DNA from 2 places in the Desemzia sp. FAM 23990 genome. Region 2 is predicted to be linked to the other one. Evidence: a T-box and tRNA genes for the amino acid it is inferred to sense, from the RefSeq annotation. Region 2 holds a T-box; the other holds one or more tRNA genes.

Region 1 (7,376 bases), on a different contig from region 2:
TACGAATCAATTGTGAAGTGTATGACATTTCATTGTCATACCAAGCAACAGTTTTAACGATTTGTTTGTCACCAACAGTGATAACTTTCGTTTGAGTTGCATCGTATAATGAACCAAATGACATTCCTAAGATATCAGAAGAAACAATTGCATCTTCAGTATATCCGTAAGATTCGTTAGCTGCTGCTTTCATTGCTGCGTCTACTTCTTCAGCAGTAACTGATTTTTTCAATACAGTTTGTAATTCAGTTAATGAACCTGCTGCAACTGGAACACGTTGTGCAGCTCCATCTAATTTACCTTTTAATTCTGGTAATACTTCACCAATTGCTTTAGCAGCACCAGTTGTATTAGGGATAATGTTAGCTGCTGCAGCACGAGCACGACGGAAGTCGCCTTTTGGATGTGGAGCATCTAATGTATTTTGGTCACCTGTGTAAGCGTGGATAGTTGTCATTAATCCTAATTCAATACCAAATTTGTCATTTAGTACTTGAGCCATAGGAGCTAAACAGTTAGTAGTACAAGAAGCACCTGAAATAACTGTTTCAGAACCGTCAAGAGTTTCGTGGTTTACATTGTAAACGATTGTTTTCATGTCACCAGTTGCTGGTGCAGAGATAACAACTTTTTTAGCTCCTGCTTTGATGTGTAATTCAGCTTTTTCTTGAGTAGTGAAGAAACCAGTACATTCTAATACGATTTCTACTCCAAGTTCGCCCCATGGAAGTTCTTCTGGGTTACGGTTGCTTAATACTTTAACGTCTTTACCATTTACTGTAAATGCGCCATCTTTAACTTCAACGTCTCCATTGAAACGTCCTTGAGTTGTATCATATTTTAATAAGTGAGCTAACATTTTTGGATCTGTTAAGTCGTTTACCGCAACTACTTCAATACCTTCTAATTCTTGAATACGACGGAATGCTAGACGACCAATACGTCCGAAACCATTAATACCTACTTTTACTGACATAACAAGATTTCCTCCTTTAGAAAATCGAAAATTTATTTATTTTAAAGGGTAATCCCTTTTAAAATCTGGTTTGCAGCACCTTCATCAGTGATTAGCCAAGTTTGCGAGGGTGCGTTTTTCATATAAGCTTTGATCGCTTCAGCTTTCGATTCTCCAGCCGCCACAATAATCGCACTAGGTACGGTCGTTAACTTGCTGGATTGCATACCGATGCGTGGGATTTTATACACCACTTCACCTTCAGCATTGTAAAATTCTCCGAAAGATTCAGCAACTGCTGCTTTTTCTTTAAGAAGCGCGAGTGTCTCATCATCAAGTCCTCGTCGCTTTGCCATATGTCCTGCGTCTCCTATACTATAGATTACACAATTTGCCAGTTTTATCAAATCTAACGTCTTCTTCACGCTGGGTTCTTGCAATAAAAACTCATACGTTTCTTTGCCGACTTGTTCTGGTACATACAGAGCTTGATTTTTGCCTCCTGTGACTTCAGCAAGTCTTGCACTGATTGAGTTTGCTTGTATATCTACAGACTCTCCCAGCCCGCCTCTCGCAGGCACAAAAAACAATTCTCGATTTTTAGAAAGACTTTCATCAATGCGGTTGGCTACTGCCGCCATTGTTGTTCCACCCATCACGGCAATAATATTTTTGCCTTCTGGTAATAGAAAATCCAATGTTTCAAAAGTCGCTCTACTCAAATCAGCAATAACCTTTGACTGACTGTCAAGGTCACCTGACACAATAACGCATTGCTCAATTTGGAAGTAAATCGCTAGATTTTTTTCCTTATCGCGCATGCCTAATTTTTGTCCCATTAAGTGATCTAGTGATCGATACGTTTCTTCTCCATAAGGAGTAAGCAACATTCCTGATTTTGTAGAAAGTAAAAGACGTTGTTTTTTCAACACTTCCACTTCCGTACGTAAACTTCTTTCAGATATACTTATTTTGTCAGCGAGCACTCGTCTTCCGATTGGTCCTAACAAATAGATATTCCTCAAAATTCGGTGTCTCTCTTTTAGAGTGTCTATTACGTCAGGAGCTACTTTTTCTATAACAGACAAAACCTCTTCCATGAGCCACCTCTTTCTAAGTGGGTCGTTTTTCGTCCACGTCAGCCGTTTAGCGACCCTCTATATCAAAAAAAACAAAGAGATTAAAATGCATAAAGACATTTGATTTTAAATCATGCTCTTCATTCTACATTTTACAGAACTTCCCCCGTCTGTTTTATCTCTTACAGTTGTATTCTACCAATTCTTGGGACAACATGCAACCTATTAATTCAAGAATCTCTCATTACTGAGTTAATTCGATATGGGTAGTCCTTTTGACAAACCTTAGACATAAAGAAGCGGTTTTTACCACTTCATTCTTTATGTCCAGGAGTGTAAAAAGAACCGTTTCTCAGTCCTTTTTGACAAATGTGTTACTTATTTACGGCTGAGTTTCAAGAGTTCTTTTTGGCGTATTCTAAATCAATCAACTCTTTTAATTCCACAGGAGTGATATGCTCATCGAAGACATGGTCTCCAATGAATACGGATGGAACAAATACTACATTAGCATCGTCAGCTTCCTGAATGATGCCATTGATTTCAATTTCATTAGGTTGGTGAGTCAATCCGCGTTTTTCAACCACATATTCTGCCACTTGATCTAAATCGGCTAGATTTCCCCATTCATCTTGATGAGCAAGAAAGTAATCTATTTCAATCAATGCATCTTCCGGATTTTTGTAGTCCAGATAATGATGAACGACATTCCCTTTTTTCAAACTGGGTTTTTCTTTATCAAATAATTTAATGATGCGTTGGACTTTTCCTTCGTGCACATAGTCAGTCAATACATCTTTAGAATCAACATACCATTTTTTGCAGTACGGGCAACGCAAATTAATAAATTCGATCACTTTAACTGGTGCACTTTCTTTACCAATTTTAAATCCATAAGTTGTATTGACTTTATCTGCTTTGATCTTGCTAATATCCATCATATTACCTCCTATTAGTGATACTTAATAGTATACTTGGAATCCGAGCAAATGAAAAACATTCTTTTTACAATGGAAAAGGAGACCACTCTCCAATTTAATGGAAAAGGTCTCCTTTGTTCACTAATCTATTTACCTGGTAGTTCTGCGTTATTTTCCATTACTTCATCGATCAGACCATATGCTTTTGCATCTTCTGCAGACATATAGTTATCACGATCTGTATCACGTTCAATAACTTCAATGGGTTGTCCAGTTCTGTCAGATAAAATTTTATTTAAACGTTCACGTGTTTTTAAGATGTGGCGAGCAGCAATTTCAATTTCAGTTGCTTGTCCTTGTGCTCCGCCTAATGGTTGGTGAATCATAATTTCTGCATTCGGCAATGCAAAACGTTTGCCTTTTGCTCCAGCTGTTAATAGGAAACTTCCCATTGAAGCAGCCATTCCCATTGCAATCGTTTGAACATCAGATTTAATAAAGTTCATCGTGTCATAAATAGCAAAGCCGGCTGTCACACTACCACCAGGAGAGTTGATGTAAATATAGATATCTTTCTCTGGGTCTTGTGCATCTAAAAAGAGCAATTGTGCAATAACTGAATTAGCTACATCGTCATCAATTTGTCCGCTTAACATGATAATACGGTCTTTTAATAAACGTGAGTAAATATCGTAGGCGCGTTCACCTCTTGATGATTGTTCAATAACTGTAGGTACTAAGTTCATGAAGTATTCCTCCTCTAATTTGTTTCCTAATGATTGTATCATACTCATTCTAAAGAATCAGTTTCAATGAGTTTCTACCCTTATTTTACTCTTTTGGTCAATAAAGGTCAAACTTTTTATTGTCTTTTTGTCTTATTTCTCACTTTTTTTATATCTGTTTTTGATTATACAGGTAAAAGGAGCCAGGATAAAACCCTGACCCCTTTATCAATGTATATTAGAGCGGATTAATTCGTACTCTCTAGACGTGTTGCTCCACGCTCTTCTTTAGACTCGTTGCTCCACGCTCTTTTTAATGTCTCCTGAGGGAATCGAACCCCCATCTCAAGAACCGGAATCTTACGTGATATCCATTACACTAAGGAGACAGGATGACAACTACTTAATATTATCTAATATCAGCCTAAAACACAAGCCAAAATTTGCAAATAGGCTCATATTTCGCTCAAACAAGTTTCTTTAATTCTAATTTCAACTCTGAGTACCATAGAGAAAAAGCCGCTCTCTATAAATAGAAAGCGACTCAAAGTAGATTAAACAGTCTAATTATTTTCTTGGAAAGTTTGAAGTTGGTACATATCATGATAAACCCCTTGTTGATCAATCAATGATTCATGATTTCCTTCTTCAATAATTTCTCCATGTCGTAACACATAGATTTTATCTGCATCTCGAATTGTCGATAAGCGATGGGCAATAATAATGGTTGTACGGCCGCGACGCATATTTTCTAACCCTTTTTGGATTTTCTTTTCTGTTTCGGTATCGATATTTGCGGTAGCTTCATCTAAAATCAATATTTTAGGGTTTCGCAAAATGGTACGGGCAAAACTGATCAATTGTTTTTCACCTGTTGAGAATGTAGCTCCACCTTCAATAACTTTTGCGTGGTAACCACCATCGAGTTCTTCAATAAAGCTGTCTGCATTTACAAACTCAGCGGCTTGACGGATCTCTTCATCAGAATAATTCCCATGCAGCCGGATATTGTCAGCAATATCGCCATAAAACATAAAACTATCTTGTAAAACCAATCCCATTTGTTCACGTAATTTTTCAATCGGAATATCCCGGATGGATTGTCCATCTATCAGCACATCACCTTTAGCGTATTCATAAAAACGCATCAGCACATTAATGATAGAACTCTTTCCTGAACCAGTTTGTCCGACTAAAGCAATAGTTTGACCAGGTTCTGCCGAAATTGAGATATCTTGGAGAACTTCTTTTTCTTGGTCATAAGAAAAGGATAGATCCTGAATAGCAATTTTCCCTTCGGTAACCCTGCCAGTTGCGTCCTCTTCTGCACTGGGGGCCATATCATCACGATCTAATAAACTGACTACCCGTGCTCCTGAAACTAATCCATCTTGAAAAATACTTAAACTATCCAGCATATTTCCAATAGGATGGAAGAACGATTTAGCATATGACGTAAATGCATAAACAATCCCAATATCTACTGCTATACCTTGCAAATGACGCAATCCAAAGATCCACAATACAACAAACAATGCAATAGCTTCAATCAAATTAATGGCCGGCATCAATAACAAAGCATTCATTTTAAACATATTGTTTCTCGCGGCTACATATTGTTGATTTACATCATCAAATTCATTTTTTACTCGTTCTTCTTGATTAAAATGCTGAATAATAGTCATTCCCATAATGGATTCACTCAATTTGGCGTTCAATCGACTCAAAGCTTCTCGCATTCGGCCATAGATCAATGTACTGTATTTTTGGTAAATATAAATCAATACAATCACGATCGGTACAAAGGCCATAAATACCCATGCTAAACGAGCATTTAGACTAAACATCGCTACACCAATGGTTATGGCATTTAAAAAGCCGTCTAAAAAAGTCAAGAATACATTCCAAAATTCTTTAATGGTCTCTGTATCATTGGTGACTCGCGAAACTACTGAACCATTCGGAATTTGGTCAAAATAACGCATCCCTAAATGAACCACTTTATGATAAATTTGGTTTCGCATACTCGCAACTGTTTTCTCGGATGCTATCTTAAAACAATAATCTTTTGCATATACCACAATCATTTTCACTATTACAAAACTAAAGTAAAATAGCGTAATACGAATAGTCGCATCAAGAGCTACTTGATCTACAGCTAAGTATTCATCAATGTAGCGTTGAATCACTACAGGCAAGTAAGCATTTATACTGGAAACAATGACCATTCCAATGATAGCAGCTAAGAACGGCAGCCAAAAAGGTTTTGTAAATGAGAATAAACCAGCTAAAATATGGATTTGTTCTCGTATCGTAAAATTTTTCTTTTGTTCCACTAGTTTATTCCCCTCCTTCTTCCACTTTTTGTTGCAGTTGTTGTTCTTCATACATTCTGCGGTACCAACCCTCATTTTGTAATAATTCGGCATGTTTACCGCGTTCTACGATTTGTCCTTTATCCAAAACAATGATTTCATCCGCGTGCATAATAGAACTGATTCGGTGGGTAGCAATAATAGTCGATTCATTTTTTCGGATCGCACGTAAATTGGCTAAAATTTGTGATTCGGTTTGTGCATCTACTGCCGATAAAGCATCGTCCAAAATCAAAAATTCAGCCTTTGTAGCTAAAGCGCGTGCGATAGCTATCCGTTGCTTTTGTCCACCAGATAGAGAAACTCCGCGTTCTCCAACTTTTGTATCGTATCCTTCTGGAAATTGAGTGATATCTTCATGGATATCTGCCAGTTGAGCAAAATACTCCACCTCTTCTTGAGACAGACCAGGATTTACAAAGCGAATATTTTCTCGAATAGTGGTTGAAAATAAGAACGTATCTTGAGGTACATAACCAATTCCGTTTGCAACAGCATCTAAACGATATTTTTTTAAATCCGCCTGATTGTACGTGATTTGACCTTGATACTGATCATAGTCTCGCATCAGTAATTTGAACAACGTACTTTTTCCTGCACCCGTATGGCCTACAACCCCTAATGTATTTCCACTATCCAAATGAAATTTCGTTCCTTTTAAAACGGGACTTTTCCCTTCCGGATAGGTAAACTCTTGTATATCAAAATCGATGTCTCCCGTTACAGGAGATGGGATCGGATCTTTCGTTTTTTCCAAATGAGAAGCGTAAGAAAGCAAGGTTGTTACACGATTATAGCTAGCGTCCCCACGTTCTAAAGTGTTGGCTACACGACCAACGGCCAGCAAAGGCCACGCCATCATAGATAAATAACTAAAATAAGCGATCAGTTCTCCAATAGTGATTCTGCCGATAGAAATAAAATAAGTTCCAAAAAATAACGTCAACACATAGGTTAACCCAGTGATACCTTCGATTACCGGAGTATACGCAGAATCCACTTTATAAACCTCTTTGTTTTTCGCTACCACATTATCCGTATCTTTTATAAAATCAGCGTAATGATGTTCTTCTTCACCAAATGTCTTGATGACTTTCATACCGCCAACACTCTCTTGTACTTGGTTGTTCATTTGAGAAAAAGATTCCAATGATTTTCGGTAACGCTTATTGATAGCTTTCCCAAGGTGACGAGCAGCAAAGATCAATAAAGGGAACGGTAAGATAGTGGTCAACGTCAATTGCCAGTCGACTAAAAAGAACATACTGAACAACGTGACACTCCCTACGGAAATGGAGTCTGTAATCGATAAGATTCCTCCA
Region 2 (7,376 bases):
ATAAGGATGAAGAATACGTATTGAAAGATATCGATTTTACAGCTAGAAAAGGTCAAACGGTCGCTTTAGTAGGCCATACAGGTTCAGGAAAAAGCTCGATCATGAATTTGTTATTCCGTTTTTATGACCCGACTAAGGGGACGATCACAATAGATGGTACGCCGACCACATCCGTCTCTAGAAAAAGTTTGCGCAGACATATGGGGATCGTGCTGCAGGACCCTTATTTGTTTAAGGGAACGATCGCTTCAAACATTACGTTGGGAGAAACTTCGATCAGTCGTGAAGCGGTGATCAAAGCAATCGAAGAAGTTGGCGGAGACACCTTGCTGCATAATATGCCAAAGGGAATTGATGAACCCGTAGTGGATAAGGGCAGTACGCTTTCGTCTGGTCAACGCCAATTAATCTCATTTGCGAGAGCGCTGGCCTTTGATCCTGAAATATTGATTTTAGATGAAGCAACTTCAAGTATCGATACTGAAACGGAGGAAATGATTCAACATGCGATGGAGGTGTTGAAAAAGGGAAGAACAACATTCATTATTGCCCATCGCTTGTCGACGATCCAACATGCTGATCAAATTCTAGTGCTGAATCAAGGTCAAATTGTAGAACAGGGAGATCATGAGTCATTGATTCAAAAACAAGGAATCTATGCAGAAATGTATCGTTCACAAAAAGAAAAAAGTCAATAAAACAGAGCAACACCCTTACTTTACAAAAGTAAGGGTGTTGCTCTATAATAAGAGAATCATATGATGTAGGTGAATAAATGAAAAAAATTGTTATTTTATTGATTAGAGGATACCAAAAAGGGATTTCTCCTCTTTTTCCACCCAGTTGCCGCTACCATCCAACTTGTTCGCAATATTCGATCGATGCGGTTCGCAAACATGGAGCGATCAAGGGATCAATTATGGGCTTCTTTAGAATTTTACGCTGTAATCCATTTGTCAGAGGAGGGTATGATCCAGTCCCGGAACATTTTTCCATTAGACGCAATAAAAAAAACGAGGTTGAGTAAAAGTTTGCCTTCTACTCAACCTCGTTTTTTTTGCTGTTACATTTGGTCAGGAGAATGTACTCCTAATATTCTTAAATCTTCTTTCAATAAGATAGCGACTGCTTGAACCAAAGCTAAACGGGCTGGTTTTTCAGCATCTTCAGTCAATACACGACTGTTGGCGTAGTATTTGTTGAAGGCTTGTGCCAAATGGATCGCGTGTTTAGCGATTACAGATGGTTCCAACTTACCAAAAGCACGTTGAAGTGTCTCAGGATATTCTTGGATCAGTTTGATCACTTCCCAACTGTAAGCATCATCTAAAGCGTAGAAATCAGCAGCAGAAACTTCATCAACGCCTGCTTTACGCAAGATACTTAAAGCTCTAGCTCTAGAGTATTGAACATAAGGGCCTGTTTCTCCTTCAAATTGAACGATTTCATCGATCGTAAAGTCAAAGTTGTTTAAACGATCATTTTTCAAATCGTGGAAGACAACAGCGCCGATACCTACTTGGCGGGCAACTTCTTCTTTATTCGGTAAATCAGGATTTTTCGCTTCGATTTGTTTTAGGGCCACGGCAACGGCTTCATCCAATACTTCTTCTAGAAGAACGATTTTTCCTTTACGTGTAGACAATTTTTTACCATCTTTTGTGATCAGACCAAATGGAACATGGTGCATATCATTAGCCCAGTCATAACCCATTTCAGTCAGAACAGCTTTTAATTGTTTGAAATGATTGCTTTGTTCATTTCCAACTGCATATAGAGATAAAGCAAAATCATACGTACGTTTACGATAAATAGCAGCAGCTAAATCACGGGTGATATACAGTGTTGCACCATCTGATTTTTTGATCAATGCTGGGTTTAAATTGTATTTTTCTAAATCCACAATTGTAGCTCCGTTGTCTACGGTCAAAATATTTTTTTCTTCTAATAAATCGACAACTTCTTGCATTTTGTCATTGTAGAAAGCTTCTCCATTGAAAGAATCAAACGTGATTTCTAGTTTATCATAAATGCGATTGAATTCTTTTAAAGATTCTTCTTTGAACCATTTCCATAATTCAGTAGCTTCTTCGTCACCATCTTCTAATTTTTTGAACCATTCACGGCCATCGTCTTCTAATTCAGGTTTTTCTTCTGCTTCTTCATGGAATTGAACATACAGTTTCAATAACTCTTGAATCGGATTTTCTCTAACCGCTTCCTCAGTACCCCATAATTTATAAGCAGTGATCAATTTTCCAAATTGAGTACCCCAGTCTCCTAAGTGATTGATTTTGATAGGTTGGTAGCCCATTTTTTCAACAATATGTGCTAAAGCATTTCCGATTACAGTAGAACGCAAGTGTCCTAAAGAAATAGGTTTAGCAATATTAGGAGAAGACATATCGATCGGAACATTTTCTCCATGTCCGATATTGATATCACCGTATGCATTTTTTTGTTCTAAGATTTCTTGTAAGACGTGGGCACTAACGGTTTTTTTATTTAAGAAAAAGTTCAAATAAGGTCCGACAACTTCAACTTTTTCAACAATGGGGGAAGATACTTTTTCTCCTAAATCGGCAGCAATTTGTTGTGGTGCTTTACGGTAAGCTTTTGCTAGTGAGAAAGCTGGGAAAGCTACATCCCCATGTTCAACGGATTTTGGCTTTTCCAATAAGTTAAGAATGTCTTCAACAGACAATGTTTCTGAAACTTGTTCATGCAAGGCTTGAGCCACTTGTAATTTGTAATTCATTGTCATAACTCCTCTAGTTAATTTGTTTTTTAAATTTTGTCTTTGTATTTATGAATGTATTATGCTCAGTAGAAAAGACCCAATCATCTGGAGAACAGTTTTTTTGCATAAAAAAATAGCCCTTTTTTAGTTTTCATGACATCAAACTAAAAAAGAGACGAGAATTCCCCGCGGTACCACTCTTATTGCAACGTCAAATTGACGCAACCACTTGATTCACTGTAACGGCCGAATAAGCCGGATGGAACTAGTGATACTGATCCTTGTTCTCATCTCTCCGAAGTGCGCTTCCTGCAAGTTTTTATTACTGGCTCTCACCAACCCAGCTCGCTTCAAAACATCCTCAAGCAGTACTCTCTTCATCTACGATTGTTCATTCAATTTTGTATAGCCTATTATAACAAAACAACAGGCGAGATGCCAATGTTTTTCAATAAAAAGAATGTTTATTCATTATTATTGTAAAAATAATTAAATTATTAACCGCTTTCTACCTTTTTTTGATATACTGGGAGACAAAGAAACGAATTACATATGGAGGTTTGGCTATGAAAAAAACGAATCGTCAATTAGCAATCAAACAGATTATCACCAATCACGATATTGCTACCCAAGATGAATTGCTCCATTATTTAAAAGAGGAGGGAGTAGAAGCAACCCAAGCGACTATCTCTAGAGATATTAAAGAAATGAATTTAATCAAAACTTCGACTCCTCAAGGTGGTATGAAATATACTTTATACCAAACGAATAATTTGTCTGTAGAAGAGCGTCTGCAATCAACATTGGGCAATGTCGTGGTAAAACTAGAACGTGTACAATTCATCACGATTATTGTGACTATACCTGGAAATGCTCACGTCGCTGCGGCATTGATTGATGCGATCGAATTTCCTGAGATAGTGGCTTCTGTAGGTGGTAACGATACTTGTCTATTGATTTCAAAAGACGAAGAAAATGCGATAAAAATGTATGAATATTTGAATCAATTTATTAAACTGTAAAATTAAAAATAGGATATGTTTAGAAGTCTCATTTTAAAAGAAAAGAGGAATTAAATTGGCTAGTGAATCAGCAAATGAATTACTAAAATTGCAAAATGGCTCTGATATACGTGGAATAGCGGTCAAAACACCGGAACACGACATTACGTTGCATGATCAAACAATCGAATCCATAGCTTTTGGTTTTGCTTGTTGGTTAAAAGAGAAAAAGCAATTGATAATGGATAATTTAGAGAAACCTGTAAAAGTTGCTATCGGACAAGACAGCCGCTTATCTGGAAACCGAATCAAAGAAGTGCTGATCGAAGCCTTGAATAATGCAGGTATCGACGTGGTAGATGTTGGATTATCAACGACACCGGCACTTTTTATGGCCACTCAATATGAGTATTATGCCTGTGATGCTTCCATTATGATCACTGCCAGTCATTTGCCGTTTGAATACAACGGCTTGAAATTTTTTACAGCTGATGGAGGAGCAGAGCACGAAGACATTACTTTTATGTTGGAAAACGCGAATTGGGATGCTGTGACTTGGGAGAATAATCAAGGCATCATTGAACGTAAAAATTTGTTGGAAGATTATGCAGCTGATTTACGTCAAAAAATTCAAGCTGGCATCACGACAGCTCGTAATCCTGAACTTCCTTTAGAGGGAAAACACATTGTTGTGGATGCTGGAAACGGAGCTGGAGGTTTTTTTGCCACAGAAGTATTGGAAAAGCTGGGAGCGGATATTTCAGGAAGTCAATTCTTGGAACCAGATGGCAATTTTCCCAATCATGTTCCAAACCCCGATAACAAACAAGCGATGGCAAGCATTAAACAAGCCGTGCTGGACAGTGATGCCGATATGGGAGTTATTTTCGATACGGATGTAGATCGATCAGCTTTAGTAGATCGCCACGGACAAACGGTGAATCGGAACAATCTGATTGCGGTAATTTCAGCAATCGTGATCCAAGAGAATCCGGGAACGACTATCGTGACAAGTTCAGCGACTTCTGAACACTTGAAAGACTTTATTGAACAGCTTGGAGGACACCAAAATCGGCACCTAACGGGTTACCGCAACGTCATCAATCAAGCCATCAAATTAAATCAAGAAGGTGTGCACACATCAGTTGCGATCGAAACGAGTGGTCATGCAGCACTGAAAGAAAATTATTTCCTGGATGATGGAGCTTACTTGATTGCTAAGATCTTGATTGCGGATGCTGAATTATCTGCAGAAGGCAAGGAGTTCTCGAGTTTATTTGAATCATTAAAACAACCTGTTGAAACAGATGAAGTTCGTTTTAAAATCACTACAGATACAGTCCAACAAACTGGCGAGGAAGTTATTGAAGCATTTAAAAACTTTATAACTGATCAGCCGGATATGGAGATTGAAAACAACAACTTAGAGGGTGTACGTGTCAATACATCTGGTGCATATGGAACAGGCTGGTTTTTATTACGCTTAAGTCTGCATGAACCGTTGCTGGTTTTATATTTTGAAAGTGATCAAGCAGATTCGATTGCTCAATTGCGAGAAAATGTTAAACTGTTCTTTAGTCAACAAGAAGGACTAGATTCTTCTAAGTTATAAAGAAAAAAGGTAGAAAAGGGAGTGTTAATGTGGTTCAACCATTAGCTGAAAGTATTACATTATACAACGGAGTCGAAATTCCTAAATTAGGTTTAGGCGTATTTTTGATGAAGGACGAAGAAGAACTTGTGGAAGCAGTCAAAGCTGCTGTCGAAGTTGGCTACCGTCATTTTGATACTGCCAAAATTTATGGAAATGAAGAATACTTGGCTAGAGGACTAAAAGAATCTGGTATTACCAGAGAAGAAATTTTCTTGACTTCAAAAGTGTGGAACTACGACCAAGGCTACGAAGAAACGAAAGCAGCTTTCCAAGAATCATTAGATCGTTTAGATACAGACTATTTAGACTTGTATTTGATTCACTGGGCTGCTCCTAAATACGTGGAAACTTGGAAAGCTTTAGTGGAATTGTACGAAGAAGGCAGAGTCAAAGCCATCGGCGTATCTAATTTCCAAACTCACCATTTAGAAGAATTGAAAAAACAAGAATTGATGCAACCAATGATCAATCAAATTGAGACTCACCCAGAGTTCCCGCAAAATGAATTGCACGAATACATGAAAGAAAACGGCATTATTCATGAAGCATGGGGTCCATTAGGTCAAGGAAAAACTGACTTGTTCAATCAACCGATCATTGTGGAATTAGCTGCAAAATACGGCAAAACACCTGCACAAGTCATCTTGCGTTGGCACTTAGAAAGAGGAGAAGTGATTATTCCAAAATCTGTACACGCTAACCGCATCAAAGAAAACAGTGAAATATTTGATTTCAGTTTAACGGCTGAAGAGATGGAGCAAATGAAATCTTTAGATACTGGTGTTCGCTACGGTAGCGATCCTGATGATCAAGAAAGATTTAAAGAAACTTCTATCCGTCCAGAAGACGCTAAATAATAGTTGGACTGTGTTGTGTCGATCAAATTAAATACACAAAAAGCTCTAGACGCTAGGAAACAATTCCTAGCGCCCAGAGCTTTTTGTGGTGGTTTCCATAAGTCGTTGATAAGGAAGGTTGGGTACTATTTAACTATCGGAGTGGTTTACCGGTTCGGATTGTGAACTATAGTGGTTCTACTTAATAATCGGCTTGCTTTACCGGTGTGAATTGCCAGCTATAGTGGCTCTACTTAACAATTCGCAGGAGTTATCGGTTCGATTAGTGATCTATAATGGTTCTACCTAATAATTGGGTTGAACCACCAGGCTGAATTATGAGCTACAAAGCTGTTCCTTAACCATAAGGCAGTTTTGAAAAAAGTAAAAGCATCACACGTCATAAGCCGCCTCTGAAAAAGTAATCCTTGTATTTTAAAAGAAGTTAGCTTAGAATAAGCAATGTAGGTGCGTTAGGGTTAGTAGATAAATGATGGGTAAAAGAGAGCTTTTTGATTGCTGAAAGAAAAGCCCCCGCTGATTGATTGAACCTTCCTGACAATACGTTGTAGAAATATGACCGGAGTTCTGCCGTTATCAGAAATTGAGTTGGGTCAACTGAAACTGACCAATTAAGGTGGTACCGCGGAGACAGTATGTTTCGTCCTTTTTAGAGGATGGAGTATGCTTATTTTTTTTGCCAAAATCGTTCGTTAAAATAGGAGGAAGAAAGTATGAGTAATTTACAAAAAGAAGATTTTTCAGCTTGGTATATCCAAACAATCAAACAAGCCGATTTAATGGATTATTCACCAGTTCGTGGGTGTATCGTGTTCAAACCGGACAGCTACGAAATGTGGGAACACATCCAAGAGGAATTCAATAAACGTTTTAAAGAAGAAGGTATCCGTAATGCTTACTTCCCAATGCTGATTCCTGAATCATTCTTTACAAAAGAAAAAGATCATATTGAAGGGTTCAGCCCGGAATTGCCATGGGTAACTGAAGCAGCAGGAGAACAATTGGAAGAACGTTTAGCTTTGCGTCCTACTTCTGAAACAATGATTGGTACAGCCTTTAGTGATTGGGTAAACTCTTACCGCGATTTACCAATGCAGATCAACCAATGGGCAAATGTATTCCGT

What was found. A T-box is a leader RNA that pairs with one kind of tRNA and senses whether it is charged. The one in region 2 lies ahead of argS (arginine--tRNA ligase), so its partner is inferred to be a tRNA-Arg.
Region 1: it has a tRNA-Arg gene. The T-box ahead of argS (arginine--tRNA ligase) is inferred to sense a tRNA for this amino acid. The anticodon was not compared.

Annotation. Positions count from the first base shown of each region.
Region 1 covers NZ_JBGQQW010000006.1:101,111-108,486, forward strand. Annotated here, with positions in the region: gene gap (type I glyceraldehyde-3-phosphate dehydrogenase) at 1-976, opposite strand, end outside; gene ACEN4I_RS03890 (sugar-binding transcriptional regulator) at 1,018-2,055, opposite strand; gene ACEN4I_RS03895 (DsbA family protein) at 2,430-2,972, opposite strand; gene clpP (ATP-dependent Clp endopeptidase proteolytic subunit ClpP) at 3,101-3,700, opposite strand; tRNA gene ACEN4I_RS03905 (tRNA-Arg) at 3,997-4,068, opposite strand; gene ACEN4I_RS03910 (ABC transporter ATP-binding protein) at 4,243-6,015, opposite strand; gene ACEN4I_RS03915 (ABC transporter ATP-binding protein) at 6,020-7,376, opposite strand, start outside.
Region 2 covers NZ_JBGQQW010000001.1:124,998-132,373, reverse strand. Annotated here, with positions in the region: gene ACEN4I_RS00590 (ABC transporter ATP-binding protein) at 1-698, shown strand, start outside; gene yidD (membrane protein insertion efficiency factor YidD) at 776-1,027, shown strand; gene argS (arginine--tRNA ligase) at 1,064-2,758, opposite strand; T-box leader at 2,909-3,133, opposite strand; gene ACEN4I_RS00575 (arginine repressor) at 3,307-3,762, shown strand; gene ACEN4I_RS00570 (phosphomannomutase/phosphoglucomutase) at 3,818-5,353, shown strand; gene ACEN4I_RS00565 (aldo/keto reductase) at 5,383-6,252, shown strand; gene proS (proline--tRNA ligase) at 6,966-7,376, shown strand, end outside.